DNA from 4 places in the Halomonas sp. G11 genome. Region 4 is predicted to be linked to each of the others. Evidence: predicted binding sites of a transcription regulator. Region 4 holds the regulator's gene; each other region holds the start of a gene.
The links. Region 4 encodes sigma-54, which starts transcription at its own class of promoters, with help from an activator protein. Its sites were predicted from a motif close to TGGCACNNNNNTTGCTNT; they were not measured.
Positions count from the first base shown of each region.

Region 1: a site for sigma-54 is predicted at 2,596-2,613, ahead of ADS46_RS13395 (urease accessory protein UreD). Genes of this name have one in related genera too.
Region 2: a site for sigma-54 is predicted at 2,265-2,282, ahead of speB (agmatinase). Genes of this name have one in related genera too.
Region 3: a site for sigma-54 is predicted at 2,451-2,468, ahead of glnA (glutamate--ammonia ligase). Genes of this name have one in related genera too.

Region 1 is NZ_LYXG01000034.1:85,190-90,397, reverse strand. Features, by position in the region: gene ureC (urease subunit alpha) at 1-1,004, opposite strand, end outside; gene ADS46_RS13405 (urease subunit beta) at 1,001-1,321, opposite strand; gene ureA (urease subunit gamma) at 1,346-1,648, opposite strand; gene ADS46_RS13395 (urease accessory protein UreD) at 1,672-2,556, opposite strand; gene ADS46_RS13390 (metal ABC transporter solute-binding protein, Zn/Mn family) at 2,998-3,966, shown strand; gene ADS46_RS13385 (metal ABC transporter ATP-binding protein) at 3,990-4,772, shown strand; gene ADS46_RS13380 (iron chelate uptake ABC transporter family permease subunit) at 4,776-5,208, shown strand, end outside.
Region 2 is NZ_LYXG01000001.1:261,889-267,096, forward strand. Features, by position in the region: gene ADS46_RS01130 (ABC transporter ATP-binding protein) at 1-603, opposite strand, end outside; gene ADS46_RS01135 (sigma-54 interaction domain-containing protein) at 715-2,133, opposite strand; gene speB (agmatinase) at 2,348-3,298, shown strand; gene ADS46_RS01145 (YjiH family protein) at 3,431-4,810, shown strand; gene ADS46_RS01150 (5-guanidino-2-oxopentanoate decarboxylase) at 4,821-5,208, shown strand, end outside.
Region 3 is NZ_LYXG01000005.1:110,522-115,729, forward strand. Features, by position in the region: gene glnL (nitrogen regulation protein NR(II)) at 1-19, opposite strand, end outside; gene ADS46_RS03420 (DUF4124 domain-containing protein) at 226-747, opposite strand; gene glnA (glutamate--ammonia ligase) at 828-2,234, opposite strand; gene ADS46_RS03430 (hypothetical protein) at 2,775-3,347, shown strand; gene ADS46_RS03435 (acyltransferase family protein) at 3,344-4,378, opposite strand; gene ADS46_RS03440 (alpha/beta hydrolase) at 4,495-5,208, shown strand, end outside.
Region 4 is NZ_LYXG01000040.1:97,532-102,739, reverse strand. Features, by position in the region: gene pmbA (metalloprotease PmbA) at 1-839, shown strand, start outside; gene ADS46_RS14250 (HPr family phosphocarrier protein) at 861-1,130, opposite strand; gene rapZ (RNase adapter RapZ) at 1,194-2,075, opposite strand; gene ADS46_RS14240 (PTS sugar transporter subunit IIA) at 2,154-2,627, opposite strand; gene hpf (ribosome hibernation-promoting factor, HPF/YfiA family) at 2,632-2,940, opposite strand; gene ADS46_RS14230 (RNA polymerase factor sigma-54) at 3,027-4,448, opposite strand; gene lptB (LPS export ABC transporter ATP-binding protein) at 4,553-5,208, opposite strand, start outside.

The DNA.
Region 1 (5,208 bases), on a different contig from region 4:
AAGGCCACGTCTTCAGGGATATTGGGATCCAGGTGGTGGCACACCATCAGCATATCGAGGTGTTCGTCGATGGTGTTGACCGTATAGGGGCGCGTCGGGTTGGTGGACGACGGCAGCACATAGGGCTTGGCGCAGGCGGTGAGGATATCCGGCGCGTGACCACCCCCGGCCCCCTCGGTGTGGTAGGTGTGAATACAACGCTCGTTGAACGCCGCCAGGGTGTCTTCCACAAAGCCCGACTCGTTCAGGGTGTCGGTGTGGATGGCAACCTGCACATCATAAACATCCGCCACGTTAAGGCAGTTGTTGATCGAGGCGGGTGTCGTGCCCCAGTCCTCGTGCAGTTTGAGGCCCATGGCGCCTGCATTCAGCTGGGCTTCCAGCGACTCGGGCAGGCTGGCGTTACCCTTGCCCAGCAAGCCAATGTTCATGGGCATATCGTCCACCGCCTGGAGCATTTTGCCGATATGCCAGGCGCCAGGGGTGCAGGTGGTGGCGTTAGTGCCGGTAGCCGGTCCCGTGCCGCCGCCGAGCATGGTGGTAATGCCGCTCATAAGCGCTTCTTCTACCAGCTGCGGGCAAATGAAATGAATATGGGCATCCAGCGCCCCGGCGGTGAGAATCTTGCCTTCCCCGGAGATGATTTCGGTGCCGGGGCCAATCACGATCTCGACATCCGGCTGGGTATCCGGGTTACCGGCTTTGCCAATCGAGGCGATGCGGCCATTTTGAATGCCCACGTCGGCTTTGACGATGCCCCACCAGTCCAAGATCAGCGCATTGGTGATGACCGTATCCATCACCGTGTCGTCGGCGCGTTGGCTTTGGCCCATGCCGTCGCGGATAACCTTGCCGCCGCCGAATTTAACTTCATCGCCATAGTGGGTGGCGTCTTTTTCGACCTCGATCCATAGCTCGGTGTCGCCCAGCCGCACGCGGTCACCCACCGTGGGGCCGTACATATCGGCGTAGGCCTGCCGACTGATCTGGTTATCCGGTTTCATTGCTTACCTCCATCAAGCGCACCCATCACATCGCCGCGAAAACCGTAAATTTCCCGCTTGCCGACATACGGGATCAAGGTAACTTCGCGGGTCTGGCCGGGCTCGAAGCGAATCGCCGTGCCCGCCGCGACGTCCAGGCGATAGCCACGCGACTTGTCACGGTCAAACACCAGCGCCGGGTTGGTCTCGGCAAAATGATAGTGCGACCCCACCTGAATCGGCCGGTCACCGGTATTGGCCACCTCGACGCTGATACGTTCACGGCCGACGCACAGCTCGATATCGCCGTCTTTTAACTGATACTGTCCTGGAATCATTGGGCCGGGAATCATGGCGACCTCCTAATTAATGGGGGTGTGAACAGTGACCAGCTTGGTGCCGTCGGGGAAGGTGGCTTCCACCTGAACCTCGTCGACCATCTCGGCCACCCCTTCCATCACGTCGTCGCGGCTTAATATCTCGCGGCCGTAGCTCATCAGGTCGGCCACGCTGCGACCGTCACGGGCGCCTTCCATGATTTCAAAGCTGATCAGCGCAACCGCTTCGGGGTAGTTGAGCTTCAAACCGCGAGCTTTGCGGCGCTCGGCAAGCTGGGCGGCAGAGAACAGCAGCAGCTTGTCTTTGTCTCTCGGGGTTAATTCCATGGGGCGTCTCCGTTAGCGAGTTATTAGGTTAGCCAGATTCTCGGTGTATGCGCTTCACGCTCGATCCAAAGAGGGCGCAGCAGATGCCAGGCCTGCTCGCACAGCGCCCAGGCTTCGTTGCGTGAGTTGCCCAGATAGCGCAGCAACAATACGCCGTGACGCACCGTGACGGCCCAGCGAGGGTTGTCGGGCAGCGCTTCGCGCAGGGCCTCGATAGCCCCCGCCACATCGGCTATGCCCACTGCCCAGAGTGTAGCCTGTACCGTCGCACCCCCTTGCCCCCAGCGCCCGATAAAGCGCGGGTGCAAAGGGTCGAGAGGCTGACGCTCCAGCCACAGCGGCTTGCCGTCCAGGGTCAAACGAAAGTGCTGCTCAATACGTCCAGACACATAGGGCAGCTCGCTTGCCGGGCGGCCCAGCGCCATGACTTCCCAGCCCAGGCAGCGGGCACTGCCATGCAAATCAATCGAGGTGCGCTGCTCACCCCGCGAGCCGTCAAAGGCAATGGTTTCCTGGGGCAGCCACTCAAGGGTGGCTCCGTCGCCAACGCTCAACTGGGTATGCTGGGTCCAGGCGACGCCCTGACTGTCGGCTTTATAGAGTTTGTTGGCGGCAGGCGTCGTCAGCAGCGCCTGGGCGCCGTTTTCTACATGGGCCTGAATAGTCAGCGCATCACCGCTCACCAGCCCCCCCGGCGGGTGCAACAGGTAAACGTGGCAGGCCTCGCCCCGGCCTTCCGGGTAGAACGGCCGCTGTACCCGTAATGGCCCCGAGTGGCGCGCCTGCACCATGCGGGTGGCGCCGTCGCGGTGGGCAAAGCGCAATGCCAGCGAGGCTGCCCAGTGGCGCTGATCATCGAAACGATGGCCCGAGGCAACGGGCGGTTTGGCGATATCGCAAAGCATCATAGGTAGCTATCGCGTCCTTACAGTGACCTTTAACTAACAAATGCAATTTATGCGCCAAAATGGTGAAAAGTGATGGCATACCGAACTCACGGGGCTCCCAGTGGACAGTCGAGGTGGTCAGCAAGGGCTGTTTGCACCAATCAAGAACAGGCGAACCCTTTAAAGCACCAAAATGGCACGCCATGTGAATATCCCTTCTGCCACACTGAGGCGTCGCGACGGCCGAGGCACTGCCATGTCGACCCGTTCCAAGACCTTGAGATGTGGGGTACCTTGCACCGTCAGATGCTGCTTGATCAGCTCATTGCGGGGTGCTTGACATTGAATTCATTGCGCCACAAACTTAGCCAAGGCTATACTTATTACTTAAATGAAATAAACTTTCAATAAGAAACCCTGCGTTATCTACCATCCAACGCCTGTCGAGTCTGGAGCTTAATCATGGTCACAAGACATGCTGTGATGTTGTTGGGAACACTGCCTTTAAGTGCGTTGGCAACTGCTGATGAAGCACCTTTAAACGTGGTGGCAACGATTGGAATGATTGCCGATGTGGCGCAGGAAGTCGGTGGCGAATGCGTCAAGGTTGACGCCATGATGGGCCCAGGCGTCGACCCCCATCTGTATCAGGCAAGCGCTAGCGACGTGGCCTTGCTACGGAGTGCCGACCACATTCTCTATTCAGGCTACTCATTGGAAGGACAGCTGGGGAGTGTGCTGGAGAATTTCTCGGAACGAACACCCACCCTTGCCGTGGCGCCCGCTTCCATTGAGCCGGCGTCGTTGATCACCGCTCAGGATGTCTACGGGGTCGACCCTCACCTGTGGATGGATGTCTCTTTATGGGCCCAAACACTGCCCACCCTGAGCGATGCCTTCAAGGAAGCACGCCCTGAGTGCGCCACGACGATTGAAACCAATACCGAGCGTTATCAGGCTCAATTGCTAGCCCTGCATGAGTGGGTTAAAGAGAGCATTGCCAGCATCCCGGAAGAGCAGCGTATTCTCGTCACCGCCCACGATGCATTCAGCTATTTTGGCCGTGCCTATGACATTGAGGTGGAAGGGATTCAGGGGATCAGTACCGAAACCGAAACCGGGATCGCGGACATTCGCAGCATGGCGGATAGCGTTGTCGCTAATAACGTGCCCGCCATATTTGTCGAGAGCACGATCAATCCCCGCACCATTCAGGCCGTGATTGATGCCGCCAAGCAGCGCGACCATGAGGTCATGATCGGCGGCGAGCTTTACTCCGACGCCATGGGCGATGAAGGCACGGTGGATGGTACCTATATGGGCATGATTTACCGTAACACCCAGCATATTGTCGAGGCGCTAGGCGGTTCCTTGGCGCCGCTGCCAAAGGCGCTGGATGACTGGGCCAGCGAGTGGCAACTCGCTCAATAAGCATTCGACAAGGCAGTACACACATGGCGACATCCGACCCTGCTGAGACCGCACTGAGCGTTAAAAACCTGACGGTGAGCTACCATCACCAGCCCGTGCTGTGGGATATCGATCTGGATATTCCCGCCGGTGTCATGGCGGGCATTGTGGGCCCTAACGGGGCGGGCAAGAGCACCTTGATCAAAAGCCTGCTGGGGCTGGTACCGTCGTTGTCAGGCGAGGTGAGGGTGCATGGGCGGCCCTACGCCGCACAGCGTAAACGGGTGGGCTACGTGCCCCAGCGCTCAAGCGTTGACTGGGATTTTCCCACCACCGCACTGGATGTGGTCACCATGGGGCTTTACGGGCGTCTAGGCTGGCTCAAACGACCGGGTCGCAAAGAGCGGAACGAGGCGCAGGAAGCGCTGGAGATGGTCGGTATGAGCGCCTTCGGCGACCGCCAGATCAGCCAGCTTTCTGGTGGTCAACAGCAGCGCGTATTTCTGGCCCGTGCGCTGGTGCAGCAGGCCGATGTGTATTTTCTTGACGAACCCATGGCAGGGGTCGATGCCACCACCGAGCGGGCCATTATCGATATCCTGCGCCGCCTGCGCGATGCGGGCAAGACGCTGATTGTGGTACATCACGACCTGCAAACGGTTCGCACCTACTTTGATTGGCTGCTGCTGTTAAACGTGCGGGTCATCGCCAGCGGCAAGGCCGAGGAAGTATTCAGGATTGATAACCTGCGCCAGGCTTACGGCGGCCAGATTGCGCTACTTGACGACAATGAATCGTTAATGTTTTCCGCCTCAAAGGTGAAGTAACCCATGGCGTGGCTTGAGCTTTTATCTGACTACACCTTTCAGAATGTCGTCATTGGCGCCTCACTGCTGGGGCTGATCAGCGGCCCGCTAGGCTGTTTTGCAGTGCTGCGTCGCCAAAGCCTGCTGGGAGACGCGATCTCCCACGCCGCCCTTCCCGGCATCTGCTTGAGCTTTATCATTACCGGTAGCCGCGATATGGGCGGGATCATTATTGGCTCACTGATCACGGGCTCAGCCGCCGCGCTGATCATGCTGATGCTGACGCGTTTGAGCCGCCTCAAAACCGACGCAGGCCTGGGCGCCTGCCTGAGCATCTTTTTTGCCGTGGGCATCGTGCTGCTCACCTATATCCAGGGCACCAATAACGCCTCCCAGGGCGGCCTTGAGGCTTTCCTGTTCGGCCAGGCCGCTGCGACGCTGCGCTCTGATTTATGGG
Region 2 (5,208 bases), on a different contig from region 4:
GCTCATGGCCTCGACCTGGTCATGGGTGACGTAGATCACCGTCATGTTCAGACGGCTTTGCAGTGCCTTGATTTCCCGGCGCATATCGCTGCGCAGCCGGGCATCCAGGTTGGATAGCGGCTCGTCCATCAGGCAGATGGGATGTTCGGAGATCACCGAGCGGGCCAGTGCCACCCGCTGGCGCTGGCCGCCGGAAAGCTGGGCGGGTTTGCGATTCAGATAGTCGGTGAGGTCAACGAGTTCGGCGACCTTGGCCAGCCGCTCGCGCTGCTCGGCTTTGGGTACCTTGCGGCTGCGCAGGCCAAACACGATGTTGTCGGCCACGCTCAAGTGCGGAAACAGCGCGTAGGACTGGAACACCATGCTCAGCCCGCGATCCCCAGGCGGCAGACGGGTGACGTCGCGATCGCCGATATAAATACGTCCGTCGCTGGCCTCTTCCAGGCCTGCGATCATGCGCAAGGTGGTCGATTTACCGCAGCCCGAGGGGCCGAGCAGAATGACAAATTGCCCGGGCGTGACATCGAAGGAGATACCGTCGACGGCGGGTGTCGCGTCCCAACGTTTGGTAACGCGTTCCAGGCGGATACGCGATTGCTCCATAACACTCATCACCGGCTGTTGGTTGTTATTGATCCAGCTTGTGTTGAAGGTGTTGCAGTTGCATGACACTTACATGGATGGTTTATGACAGCCGTTGTGTCAAGCAGAAGATCACTTGGCGACTTTAATGCCATAACGCTGGAGCCTGCGTACGACGCTGGATTGGCTGATGCCCAGCCGTTCGGCGATGGCGTAGGTGCTGGGCAGCGTGGTGCTTAATTCTTCAAAGGTTTCGCGCTCCAGCCGTGCGAGATACTGTTTGAGGGTTTCATGGGGCTCGATGGGTGACGTCTTGGAGGAAGTTGGTGCGTTTGCCAGATTCGTGGCGGGGTGTTCCGCTTGGGGATGAACGGTCGGCGTTTCGATTTGATCGGTGGGGCTTGAAAGCCAGGCTCTTTCCAGCCAGTTCTCCAGCTCGCGCACGTTGCCTGGCCACTCGCTGCCCATCAACGTCGACCATACCTGATTACCCAGGATTTTCTGCCGCCCGTAGCGCTGGTTCAGCCGGTTCAGGCAGGCCTCTACCAAGTCGGGGATATCCTCGCGGCGGTCGCGCAGCGGGGGCAGGGTGACGGGGATGACGTTAAGACGGTAGTAAAGGTCCAGTCGAAAGTGCCCGGCTTCGACCTGCTTGGCCAGGTCTTGATTGGTGGCGACGACCAAACGGAAATTCACCCGCCTTGGGCGGGTATCGCCCAAGCGAGTCAGGCTGCCATCCTGGATCACCTTGAGCAGTTTGGTCTGCATCAAAAGCGGCAGCTCGCCGATCTCATCCAGAAACAGCGTACCGCCTTCGGCCTGCTCCAATAGGCCCGCTTTGCCCTGCCGCGCGGCGCCGCTGAAAGCGCCTGGCTGGTAGCCGAACATCTCCGACTCGAAGAGGTTCTCGGGGATGGCTGAGCAGTTGACGTCGATAAAGGGGCCATCACAGCGCTGGCTCCAGCGGTGCAATTGTTTGGCGAAGGCGGTTTTCCCCACGCCGGACTCGCCCAGCATCAGCACATTGGCATCCGAGGGCGCCACGCGCTTGAGCAGCAGGGCAATTTCCCGCATGACGTTGCTTCTGACCTGGAGGTCATCCAGGGCGTCATCCAGCGCCTGTTCTTCGGCATCGGGGGCGGCATGGCTGCGCTTCAAGTGTTCGCTGAAGCGTTTTTGCAGCAGGGCGTATTCATCTTGCAGCAGTTGCAGGTCGGTAAGATCCCGGGAGCGGCTGATGACGCGCTCGAGCCTGCCCTCCACAAAGACGGGGTAGGCTTCAGCAATGACGCGTCGGCCTGTCCCGGTGACTTGCATAAGCTGCGCAGGTTGGCGCGTGCGCATCACTTCCAGCGTAATCGATGGCTTCAGTACCCCAGCGGCCTGTAGCTGTTGAACGCTGCTGGCAAGCAGTTCCTCCCGTGATAACCCATAAACCGCTTCGGCGCCCGGGCTGATATCCAGCACGCGGCCGTCGCCACCAACGATGAAGAAATGGTCGTTGGCTGTTTCCACGATGGTTTGCAGGACGCAGCTATCGATGTCGCTCACCGGGGGCTCCTTTGATGCGTTTCTGAATCGATAATGCATTCTTGAATCAAGTGGCCCTATTTTCAATGCATTTTTGCATCGAAAGAGCTTTTTAACGGCGCTCAATGGCGGCCTGTGCGCGAGATGGAAGTTGGCACGGTACCTGCAGTATTCAGCAGTAGTGAGCAGTAGTCAGGCCGGATATGGCGCAACCAACAACAAGCTGGAGATGAGTATGTCGGACTTTAATCAGCCGCTGGGCGGCAACAGCATGCCGCGCTTTGCCGGCCCCGCGACCATGATGCGCCTGCCCACGCAGGAAACGGCTCAGGGGTTGGACGCGGCCTTTATCGGCATTCCCATGGATATTGGCACCTCGAACCGCCCCGGCACACGCCTCGGGCCGCGCCAGATTCGCGATGAGTCGCGCATGCTGCGCCCCTATAACATGGCGACCCGCGCGGCGCCCTTCGAAAGCCTGCAGGTGGCGGACATTGGTGACGTCCCCATCAATACGTTTCACCTGCCGAAAAGCGTCGACATCATTACCGCGTTTTACGACGAGGTGCTCAAGCATGACTGTATTCCGCTGACCCTTGGCGGCGAACATACGCTGACGCTGCCGATACTGCGGTCCATTGCCAAGAAACATGGCCCGGTAGGGCTGATCCACGTCGATGCCCACGCCGATGTGAACGAGCACATGTTTGGCGAGCCGATTGCCCATGGCACGCCGTTTCGTCGTGCCCAGGAAGAGGGGCTGCTGGCCGCCAACAAGGTCGTGCAGATTGGCCTGCGGGGGACGGGATACGCGGCGGAAGATTTCGACTGGTGTCGAGATCAGGGCTTTCGTGTCGTTCAGGCGGAGGATTGCTGGTACCGCTCGCTGGCGCCGTTGATGAAGGAAGTGCGCGAGCAGATGGGCGATATCCCGGTGTACATCAGCTTTGATATTGACGCCCTGGACCCCTCGGTTGCCCCCGGTACGGGCACGGTGGAAATGGGCGGCCTGACGTCTTCCCAGGGCCTGGAAATCGTTCGTGGTGCGGCAGGCCTGAACATTATCGGCGGCGATCTGGTGGAAGTGTCGCCGCCCTATGACCCCAGCGGCAACACCGCGCTAATGGGGGCCACGTTGTTGTATGAAATGCTCTGCGTACTGCCGGGCGTGAAACGCGGCAGTTAATCAGATGATGGCATTACAAAGCGCCGGTGTAACAAGGCGCGATCCATAAATAGACAAGGTAAGAAGCGGTGCTGGCCACCGCTTCAGAAATCGCCAGCTCACCTCCAATAAACCTTCAATACAGGTGAACCCATGTCCTCGCATGTGCAGCTAGACGAGCCAAGCGCCGATGAGCCGATCCAACGGCGTCATCTCATCAAATTCTTAATTCCCTCCTTAATCGGGGTACTGTTGTTCTTGGTGCCCTTTCAAGTGGGCGACACCATTAACATCGGCATGGGCCTGATGGCCGATGGGCTGCAAACCCTGCTGGGAGCGGCCTTGCCTGCGATCGCCACGGTGGTCTTGTGCTTCTCGGTCGTGGCCACGCTTTACGCTAAACTGGTGAATCCTGCCTGGGCGAAATCGGGCGTGCTGAACGAAATGTTTCACGTCGGGCCGGTATGGTTGGGTATGCGCATCCTGGGCGCGCTCTTTGCCTTGATGACGTTTTTTCAGGTAGGCCCCGAATTCGTCACCGCATCGTTTACCGGTGGGGTGATGCTCAACGATCTGGCGCCGGTGCTGCTGACTTTCTTCTTCTTTGCCGCGCTGCTGCTGCCGTTTCTGGTGGAATTCGGCTTTATGGAGTTTATCGGCAGCCTGGTGCGCAAGCCGTTCCGGGTGATCTTCAATCTTCCGGGACGCAGCGCCATCGATGCCACCGCGTCGTGGATGGGGTCGGGTACCGTCGGTGTACTGATTACCACGCAACAGTATGAGCAGGGCTACTATAACGGCCGCGAAGCCTCGGTGATTGCCTCCAACTTTTCGGTGGTCTCGATTGCCTTTGCGCTGCTCGTGACCAGCTTCGTGGATATCAACCACCTGTTTGTGCAGTTTTATTTCACGGTGGTGGTTTCGGGGTTAATTGCTGCGGTGATCGTGCCGCGCTTGCCGCCGCTGTCCCGCAAAGCCAATGATTACTATGAGCCGGTAGGGTGCCAGATCAGCGAAAAACCCACCGCTAAAATAGGTCTGTTGCGCTACAGCCTGCTGCAAGCCACGCGCCGTGCCGCCGGTGCGCCGGGGCCCAGGGAACTGGCGAAGCTGGCGTTGCTTAACGTCATGGATATCTTCCTCGCACTGCTGCCCCTGGTGTTTGCCATCGGCACGGTCGCACTGATTCTGGCGGAATTTACCCCGCTGTTTACCTGGCTCTCCTACCCCATGGTCCCGGTGCTGGAGCTGCTGCGGATTCCCGAGGCAGAAGCGGCGGCACCTGCGACGCTGGTCGGCTTTGCCGATATGTTCCTGCCAGCGGTACTGGCGACCAATATCGAAAGCGAACTGACCCGCTTCGTGATTGCCTGCCTGTCGCTCACTCAGTTGATCTATATGTCGGAAATCGGCGCGCTGCTGCTCAAGTCGAAGATCCCTATCAAGCTCTGGGAACTGGCGGCGATCTTCCTGCTGCGTACCGCCATTACGCTGCCGATCATTGCCTTTATGGCCCACGCGTTTTTCTTCTAAGGGGCCTGCAATGAACGCTGACGCAACCAGCAATCAATCAACCAGTCCAGCATCCCTGACCTGCGCCGAGCTACTGATCCGTTTGCTGCGCGATACCTACGGTGTCAGCACACTGTTCGGTATTCCCGGCGTGCACACCGTGGAGCTGTATCGCGGGCTGGAAGGCAGCGATGTGCAGCATATTACCCCGCGCCATGAACAGGGTGCGGGGTTTATGGCCGACGGCTATGCCCGGGCCAGCGGCAAGCCGGGCGTTTGCCTGATTATCACCGGGCCGGGGATGACCAATATGGCCACCGCCATGGGCCAGGCCCTGGCGGACTCCATTCCCATGCTGGTGATCTCAAGCGTGAACCGTCGCGATACGCTGGGTATGCGCCAAGGGCGGCTGCACGAGC
Region 3 (5,208 bases), on a different contig from region 4:
CAAGTAAACGCTGGTGCATGGTGGTGTCTTGCAAAGTCGCCTCGTCCATTATCTTGGGTCAACCTTCCGCTGGAAAGATGTAGAGAGAACTGCAAAAAGCGCGCCAAATGCGCCAGCGCGCTGATTTGCACGTCACTTGCGCCGTGTGGCGGTGCATGGCGAGCCGTTTTAGCGCAGACCATCGACGCTTCCAGCCATCGCATGCACCATAATGGCGCATTAGCGCTATTCTGCCACCACAATCGTCACCGCGGTTGTGCGGTGCTGCCGCCGCCCCTGGCTATCCAACAACTCAGCCTGAAGCCGATGCCGACCGGCGGGCAAGTTCGCCAGCCAGAACACATCGCTGTGCAGCGCCGACTGGCTGAGTTCGCCATTCACCCGCAGCTGCACCCGATGATCATCGCGTAACCGCGGCACAATACTGAGCATGACCGGCGTGGCGGCCCCCACCTCGGCACCAGCGCTTGGCGAGCGAATCTGGAAGCGGTCGTAAGGCATGAAGGGCTGGCCAGGGGCCGCAGGCGGTGCCTCGGGCGCCTTCGCGTACTCGCTTGGCAGCCCCGGCAGCGGCGCCAGCTCAAGCGCTTCGCCGCCTTCGCTCGGGGTGTCGGAAAAGGTGACATTGCCGTGTTCATCGACCACTCGATAGACGGTGGACGATGCAACCGTGATATCCCCCCATGCGACCAGCACCAGGCCCATGCCCCAGCCTTTTGCCTGCGCCACTAACGCCTTACGCGACATATGCCCCCCTTAACAAAAAAACCCCGCCGTGGCGGGGTTTAGGCTTATCTGCACCACATAGGTGAGATTAGCAGCTGTTCTTAGCAGCTATAGTACATATCAAACTCGACCGGGTGCGTGGTCATGCGAATACGCTCCACGTCTTCCATCTTGAGCTCGATGTAGGCATCGATCATTTCGTCGGTGAACACGCCGCCTTCGGTGAGGAAGGCACGGTCGGTGTCCAGCGCTTCCAGCGCCTGATCCAGGCTGCTCGCCACGGTCGGCACGGCCTTGCCTTCTTCCGGCGGCAGGTCGTACAGGTTCTTGTCCATGGCATCGCCAGGATGGATCTTGTTCTTGATGCCGTCGATACCGGCCATCAGCATGGCCGCAAAGGCCAGGTACGGGTTGGCCGTCGGGTCAGGGAAGCGGGTTTCAACACGCTTGCCTTTCGGGCTGGCGGTATACGGGATACGGATGGACGCCGAACGGTTACGGGCACTGTAGGCCAGCATGACCGGGGCCTCGAAACCAGGTACCAGACGCTTGTACGAGTTGGTCGAGGCGTTGGTAAAGGCATTCAGGGCACGGGCGTGCTTGATAATGCCGCCAATGTAGTACAGCGCCATTTCAGAAAGACCCGCGTACTCATCACCCGCGAACTGGTTGGCACCGTCTTTCCAGAACGACTGGTGAACGTGCATGCCCGAGCCGTTATCGCCTACCAGCGGCTTCGGCATGAAGGTGGCCGTTTTGCCATAGGCATGCGCTACGTTGTGGATAACGTACTTCATTTCCTGGACTTCGTCGGCTTTCTTCACCAGCGTGTTGAATTTCACGCCGATTTCGTTCTGACCGGCGTTGGACACCTCGTGGTGGTGAACTTCTACCGACTGACCGATCGCTTCCAGGGTGTTACACATGGCACCGCGGATATCGTGGAAGCTGTCGACCGGCGGAACCGGGAAGTAACCGCCCTTGACACGCGGGCGGTGACCCAGGTTGCCGCCTTCTACCTGGCTGTCCGTGGCCCATGCACCTTCTTCAGAGGTGATCTTGTACATGGCGCCCTGGATGTCGGATTTCCAGTGGACTTCGTCAAAGATGAAGAATTCGGGCTCAGGGCCGAAGAAAGCCGTGTCACCCAGACCGGTTGACTGCAGGTACGCCTCAGCGCGCTTGGCAATGGAGCGTGGGTCACGGTCATAGCCCTGCATGGTGGCCGGCTCGATGATGTCGCAGCGGAGCACCAGGGTGGCATCTTCGGTGAAGGGGTCAAGATAGGCAGTACCGTCTTCCGGACGCAGAATCATGTCGGATTCGTTGATGCCCTTCCAGCCGTTGATGGACGAACCATCGAACATCTGACCGTTTTCGAAAAACTCTTCGTCGACATCGCGGGCGGGCACGGTCACGTGCTGCTCTTTACCGCGGGTGTCGGTGAAACGCAGGTCTACCCACTTAACATCATGCTCTTCGATTAGCGCGAGAGTCTTGGCTGACATAGTGTCCTCCGGTATGAGCGTGGCTTAAAGCTAATGACAGTAAGCTACCAGTAAATGTTGTTCGACATGTCGCGTGCATCATGGCACGCCTGCCTTGCTTATTCACTCAACGTTTGTCCGTTGCAATCAACAGAACGTCTAGCGATAGAAACCGGCTAATGTTGTAGCACGCCGCAAGGCGAGTTGCCTATGACCTACATAGCCGCTGTCGTGGGTAATGCAGATTGCGTGCCACTTCTGCACCAATATGGCATAAATAAATAGCAACTTTTTGTTTTTAAATACTTTTTAAAATCAGTTTTGTGCCACTTCATGTTGCATTTCACGCGTGACTGCCAATACACGGCCCAACAAGGCTTCTCTATGCACCAATAAAGAACAAAAACACGGCTTTTTGCACAATCTTGGTGCGAACAACAATAAAGCCTGGCCCCCTCGCATAATTTGCTTGCGCGCCAAGCAGTAGATACTATATTAAACTTTTCAACACAATTAGTTACAATAAGCAAAAAACTACGTACATAGGCCGGAGGGCACCCCATGAAGTCGGTCTGCTTTATTGTTGACACCTGCGTAACGGGTGCCCAATTGCCTCGCCACCTTTACACCATTTACCAAGCCACTGCCGACATCCACACCATTTGCACGCTCAAGGTGACCAGCCAGAATGACGACCCCCGGCTAACGCAGATAGCGCAACGCTTCGACGCACAATGCGCCACCCTGCCAGGTACCGCGCTCGGGGCACGTCTTAACCATGCGGCGGCCGCCAGCCAGGCCGAATGGCTGGTATTTGCCCTGCACGCCACGGCCTTGCCGGTCACCCTATGGGCGGCGATGCTCCCCATGCTGGATAGCTACGCCGTGGATGCCGTCGTACTCGGCTCCAGTGAGCCCACCCTGCCCGCACGGCTGTTACAACGCTTTTTGGCCACGGCGCTACAATCGCCGCCCTACATAGCGGTCCGACGAACCTGGTTAGAGCGCCTGGGGGGATTCGACCCCGACCTCGACCGCAGCGCTCTACACGATTTCCTCCAGCGACTGCACGCCTGCCCGACCCGCATCCACACTCTGACCAGCAACGACACCGCCTCCCCAGGGGCCGCCTAGCGCACTGCCACATTCAATTGCTTGCCAAACATCATCGACCCGATTCGGGACGTATTGACCACTTTGCTTAGCACGATGCAGCCGGTCATGCTCACCAACGCAAGAATCACGGCGTACACCACGATGGGCAGCGATAACGGTGCGATGAGCAGATCGGTGGCGATGAAAAACATCGGATGCGCCAGATAGATACCAAACGAATACACATTGATCTGGCGGACCCAATTCGGCGCGGTATAGCCTTTCAGTTGACGCGTCGCGCAAAGGGTAAACAGCACAAAGAACGGAATGACCCAGACCTCTTTCGAGGTGAACTCCGGCAGGTGGGCAAGCGTTGCCACGCAAAGCCCCAGCACAAACAGGCCCAGGCAGGCCGGGTGAGCCAGGTACTTCATCCACATCGGTCGCTGAGCCTTGTCGCCATCAGGCGCCAGCGGGTAGTAACGCACGAGCACCAACGCCAGGAAAAACAGATACAGCCAGCCCAGCGGCGCCACCCAGAGCAGATACCCCGGCGGGTCGACGCCCTGCCAATACGCCGTTCCCCAGTAAGCCATGCTGATCAAGCAGGACAGCCAGAACCACGGCACCGGATTGACCCGCCAGAGACGCAAGCGGGTAAACAGCCAATAGCCCACATAAAACTGCATAGCAATGATCAGGAAGTAACCGTGCCAGCCTGCATAAACAAAATACTCAACCGCATTGGCCCAGAAGTTGACCGGATCGCCTTCTGCCCACCTGGTTGCCCACTCCGCCGTTGAATAGATAAATCCATACACGAAATACGGCAGCATGACGTATTTAACCCGCTGGCGTATAAACCCATCAGGTACCGCTTTATCGTAGCGAACGGCGAATACAAAGACTGAAATAAACAGGAAAATCGGCGTCCCCAACACCATGGGAATGCGCATGAAATCGGTGACGAGATTGTCGACGTAGTTGTTAACCTGATCCATCAAGTGGAATAAAAAAACGGCTATACAGCCGTACGCTCTAAGCCAAAAGATCTCTTCCACTTTCTGCATGAACCCTCCCGCCACGTTGTGTTGCGCTACGCTAACGCCTAAGCGCTTTGAACATCCCACTCCGTGTGCTGTCCGACCCCGTCAGAACACGATAATTCCCGACAGATGAGGTGCTCATGAGGAAACGCCCCCTTTGGCGGTTCGCGTTCATCAGCCTGTTCGGTTTATTCGCGGGCCTGTTGGCGGCCACTTCAACCGCTCTCGCCAGCAGCGTGGAGCGGCATCACTTCGATTCACCGACGCTTGGTGCCCCCTACCCCTACACGGTTTACCTGCCTGGTGGTTATGCTGAAAACAGCGATACGGTCTACCCCGTGGTTTACCTATTGCACGGCTCGTTCGGTAACGAACGCGACTGGCTGGCCAAGGGTAATTTGCAGCAGACTGCTGACCGGCTGATTCGCGCCGGGCACATTCCGCCCAGCGTCTTCATCATGCCCGGCAGCCGCAGCTGGTGGGTCGACGGCCATAACGGCGCGGCCCGCAGTGCCTTTTTCAACGACCTCATGCCTCATGTGGAAGAGCACTACCGCGTGGGCGACGAGCGCTCGATGCGCGGCGTGGGCGGGCTCTCGGCCGGCGGTTTTGGCGCGGTTAACTTCGCCCTGGAACGCCCAGACCTTTTCGCGGCCGTCGCCGCGCTCAGCCCCGCGAGCTATACACCTTTTCCGCCCGGCAACTCCTCGGCCCACCGTCACCCTGCCTTTCTTGATGAACAGGGCGAGTTCGACCGCCAGCTCTGGCAGCAGTTGAACTACACCGCGCACCTCGAGGACTACCGCATCAAAGTGACGCCTCGCCCCATGGCAGAACGTAGCGATGTGCCTCAC
Region 4 (5,208 bases):
ACGCCAACAGCCATGGCTTCGTTGGCACCCAAAAAGGGAGTCGGCATTCACTTTCCTGCGTGTTGATTGCTGAAGACGAGCAAGGCATGCAGCGTGATATGGACTATACCTCGGCGCGCAACCCTGACGATTTATCCGACCCGGCCGCCGTGGGGCGCGAGGCGGCCAGGCGTACCCTGCGTCGCTTGGGGGCCAGGCGTCCACCAACGGGCGCTTATCCGGTGCTGTTCGATCCAAGTCTGGCAAGTGGCTTGGTGGGCCATCTGATGGGCGCGCTGGCAGGCGGCGCGCTATACCGTCAGGCGTCGTTTCTGTGTGACCGACTCAATACGCCGCTGTTTCCCGATTGGTTTAGCCTTGAAGAACGACCGATGGAGATTGGTGCGACGGCAAGCTCTCCCTTTGATGGGGAAGGGGTTCAAACGCGCAACAACCGCTTTATCGAAAACGGCCAGATAGCGAGCTATATGCTGTCATCCTACAGCGCACGGCGTTTGGGAATGAATACCACGGGTAACGCCGGGGGCGCACGCAATCTGCGCATTACCGCGCCGTTATCCAGCCCGGCCGCCCTGTTCGAGCAAATGGGCACAGGTGTCTGGGTGACCGAGCTGATGGGGCAGGGCATTAACGGTGTCACGGGCGACTATTCCCGCGGTGCAGCCGGTTTCTGGGTCGAAAACGGGGTGGTGCAATACCCTATCGAAGAGTTCACCATCGCGGGTAACCTGGAACGCATGTTCGGTGCGCTTACGGGCGTGGGTGATGACATCGACCGCCGCGGCAGTATCCATTCCGGTAGCTGGCTGATTGATGGCATGACCATCGCCGGCAACTAGCCGAGCGTTGCAGACTGGGTTTTATTTGTCTTCGTCAAAGCGGGCGTCGAACAGCGATTGAATGGCATCCAGGGCCTGTTCGGCGTCATCGCCTTCTGCTTTGATGCATAACTCCGTGCCACAGGGGGCTGCGAGCATCAGCAGCGCCATGATATTGGCGGCATCGGCTTCCTGGTGCTGTTTGTAAACGCGGACATTGGCGTCAAATTGCTGACTGCATTGTACAAGCTTTGTGGCGGCCCGCGCGTGAAGGCCGCGTTGGTTAGTGAGGGTAAGTCTACGTTCTGGCACCCTGGTTCCTTTTGGCTATGAGGGTCTTCGCGATAGATGATGGTCTGGTCAACGTGGCTCGAACTAAAGCGGTGCGTTGACCGTGTATTGCAAGCCCAGCTCGCGGTGGCGTAATTGTACTTCACCCATCAGATTGGCGATGCGTTGCGCCAGTTGTTCAGCGATGTAAACCGAGCGGTGCTGACCGCCGGTACAGCCAATCGCAACCGTCATGTAGCTGCGCTGGCTGTGCTGATAGGCTGGCAGCCAGCGTTCAAGCCAGGCCTCGATATCGCGGGTCATGTCATCGACCAGTGGGTAACTGGACAAAAACGCAATGATGTCAGCGTCGCGGCCAGTGGAGCCCCGTAACGCCGGATCCCAGTAGGGATTGGGCAGGCAGCGGACATCAAAGACAATATCCGCATCCAGCGGAACGCCGCGCTTATAGCCGAAGGACTCGAAAGTCAGCGTTAGCTGGTCACGCCGCTGATGGGCGACCTGATCAGTGATGCGGCGACGAAGGTCATGCACCGAAAGCCGGGTCGTGTCGATGGTCAAATCGGCCAGGTCGCGAATCTCGTGCAGCGTTTGCTCTTCTTTGTCGATGGCTTCTTCTAGCGTGAGGCTGCTGTTGCGGGTTAACGGGTGCCGTCTGCGAGTAGCTGAATAGCGTTCCAGCAAAATGCGTGCGTCGGTGGTGAGATACACGATCTGGCACTTGATGGTCCGCTGCCGAAGCTCTTTGAGCAGTTCGGGAAGTTTGGCAAGTGCGCCTGGCAGGTTGCGTGCGTCAATACTGACAGCCAAGTGGGTGCGATCGCCCTGATCGCGCAACTCCTCCACCAGGGAATCCAGCAGCATGGCGGGCAGGTTATCAATAGCGTAATAACCCAGATCTTCCAGCGCCTGTAAAGCTATCGATTTGCCTGACCCCGATCGGCCACTAATAATGACGAGTTGCATGAAGGCTCTCTTGCTTGCGGTCAAGCGACTTGGACAAGCGACCCGGGATTAGGACGGTCCATTAAGCGCCTCGCCTATTTAAAGGCTGGCAGCCTGTTCGCGTATCTTGGCGGAGATGAGGTCCAGCAATTCACGTTGACTACCCGACTTGCGTAGCTGCTGGCGCGTGTCGGCATCATTCATGATGGAGGCAACTTGGCCCAGCAGTGCCAGGTGCGTGTCGTCGGCTTCTTCTGGCACGAGCAGAACAAACACCAGGTCAACCGGGTCTCCGTCAATGGCGTCGAAGTCGACCGCTTCATTGAGTTTGAGAAAGCCGGCGATGGGCGAATCACAATGCGGACTTCGCGCATGGGGAATCGCCACGCCGTTACCAATCCCCGTACTGCCGAGGCGTTCACGGCCAATCAGACGGCTGAACACCTCCTGGCTGTCGAGGCTGGGAATGTTTTGGGCGATAAAGGTGCTGAAAAACTCCAGCACCCGTTTTTTGCTGCCCCCGGGCACATCGTAGAGAACGCGTTCCGGGGGGAGGATTGTGGCCAACGTCATTGAATTAACGCACACCTGCGCCCTGGGCGCGGGCTTGTGCTTTTTCCTTATGCTTAACGAGTTGTCGATCGATCTTGTCCGCCAGGGCGTCAATGGCGGCGTACATATCGTTATCAAGGGCCTCGGCATGCAAGTCAGCGCCTGCAGCGTGCAGCGTACAGGCGGCCTGTTGACGCTCTTTTTCGACCGAGAGCGTTACCTGTACGGTGGTGATGTTGTCGTAATGGCGCTCAACGCGTTCCAACTTTTCGTTGACATAGTCACGCAAGGCGTCAGTCAGTTCTACATGATGACCGGTGATATTGACTTGCATTGACGTACTCCTTATCCGTCGGACTGTTCTTCGATTGTAACCCTTTTTGGCGTTAAGCAAAGCCCTTGTAGTGAGTTTCCATTTGCCTAACGTAAGCGGCGGCGTTCGCTGGACGAAGGAATGCCCATGCCTTCGCGATATTTGGCGACCGTGCGTCGGGCCACGTGGATACCGGCTTCCTCCAGCAGGGTGACCAGACGGCTATCCGACAAGGGTTTGCCGGGGGGTTCTTCCTGGATCAGTTTTTTGAGGCGTGCGCGAATGGCCGTACTGGAGTGGCTGTCGCCGTCCTGGCTACTGATCTGGCTGGAAAAGAAGTATTTAAGTTCGAAAATGCCCCGCGGTGTATGGATGAACTTCTGGGTGGTGACACGAGAAATGGTCGATTCGTGCATCTCCACCGCATCGGCAATATCGGCCAGGATAAGCGGTTTCATGGCTTCTTCGCCGTGTTCGAGAAAGCCGATCTGGCGGGTAATGATTTCCCGCCCAACGCGTAGCAGGGTGTCGTTGCGGCTGGAGAGGCTTTTGATCAGCCAGCGGGCTTCCTGCAAGTGATCCTTGAGAAATTGGTTATCCTGGCTTTTGTCGGCGCGCTTGATCAGGCTGGCGTAGTCGGGTTGAATCCTGAGTTTGGGCAAGGCCTCGGGGTTGAGTTCGAGGTGCCAGCCTTCGTTATCGTGGTGAACCACCAGGTCGGGAATCACGTAACTATCGTCAGTGGCGCTGTAAACGCTGCCGGGGCGCGGGTCCAGGCTTCTGATCAGTTGGATGACGTCATCGAGCTGTGCATCGTCCAGACCGAGTCGCCGCTTGAGGAGGCGCTGATCGTTCTTGCCCAGGGCTTCCAGGAACTGGCGGACCAGCCGCCGGGCAGGCATCAGCAGCGGGGTGTCGTCGGGCAGGGCGGCGAGCTGAAGCATCAGGCATTCGCGAAGATCGCGGGCGAAGATGCCGGTGGGCTCGAACTGTTGCAGCCGCAGCAGAATGGTTTCGACCTCGCGCTGGCTGAGGCCTTCCACGCCCTGATCTCGCAGTCCTTCACGGATGTCGTTAAGGGGTTGGGTGAGATAGCCGTTAGCATCCAGCGCATCAATCAGGCTTTCGGCTACTAACTGTTCGCGTTGGCTCAAATCGGTCATGGCGAGTTGCCAGAGGAGATGGCCATGAAGGCTTTGCCCGGCTGCCTGGCGCTCGAAGTCAGGCCCGTCGCTGCTTGTGCTGCCGCTGCCAGCCGTATCCTGATAGGTATCTGACCAGTCGCTGTCGACGGACAGCTCCTTGGGAATGCTATCTGCCCACTCGCTTTCTTCCGGCTCGCTGGCGGCTTGTTCGCTTTCGCTGAACTCGTCTTCCTGCTCGAGCATGGGGTTGGCATCGAGCGCTTGCTGAATTTCCTGGCGTAAATCGAGCGTTGATAGCTGTAGCAGGGCAATCGCCTGCTGCAGCTGAGGTGTCATGGTGAGCTGGGTGCCGATCCGCAGTTGAAGAGAAGCTTTCATGACCATCTGAGAACCACTCGTTTATCGGAAAGCATCCACCCTAGTGCGAGTTGTGATCGGGTGCAAGTGCAATAAGTATGCCATTGGCAATAAATATGCCATTAAGGGCTTTAGAGACGAAAATCAGCACCTAGGTAAACGTCACGTACCTCCTGATTGTCAAGAATAGCGTCCGGCGAACCGCTGGCGATGATATGCCCGTCGCCAACGATGTAGGCCACGTCGCAGATATCCAGTGTTTCACGCACATTGTGGTCGGTAATCAAGACGCCAATGTCGCGGTCTTTCAAGGCGCGGATGATCGACTTGATGTCGCCCACGGAGATGGGGTCTACACCCGCGAAAGGTTCATCAAGCAGAATGAACGCAGGTTCGGTGGCGAGGGACCTTGCGATCTCGACGCGCCGCCGTTCGCCCCCGGAAAGGCTCATGCCCATATTGTCGCGGATATGGGTGATATGAAACTCTTCCAGGAGTGTTTCCAGGCGTGCTTCGCGTCCGGCGCGGTCCAGGTCGTTACGGGTTTGCAAAATGGCCATGATGTTGTCGGCGACGGAAAGCTTGCGGAAGATCGACGCCTCCTGGGGCAAATAGCCAATGCCTGCCTTGGCGCGCTCGTGCATGGGCGCTCGGGAAAGGTCGAGGTGATCAATCCCAACGCTGCCTGCATCTGCCTTGACCAGGCCGACAATCATGTAGAATGACGTGGTCTTGCCAGCGCCATTGGGGCCGAGCAGGCCGACGATGCTGCCCTGTGAGATATCCA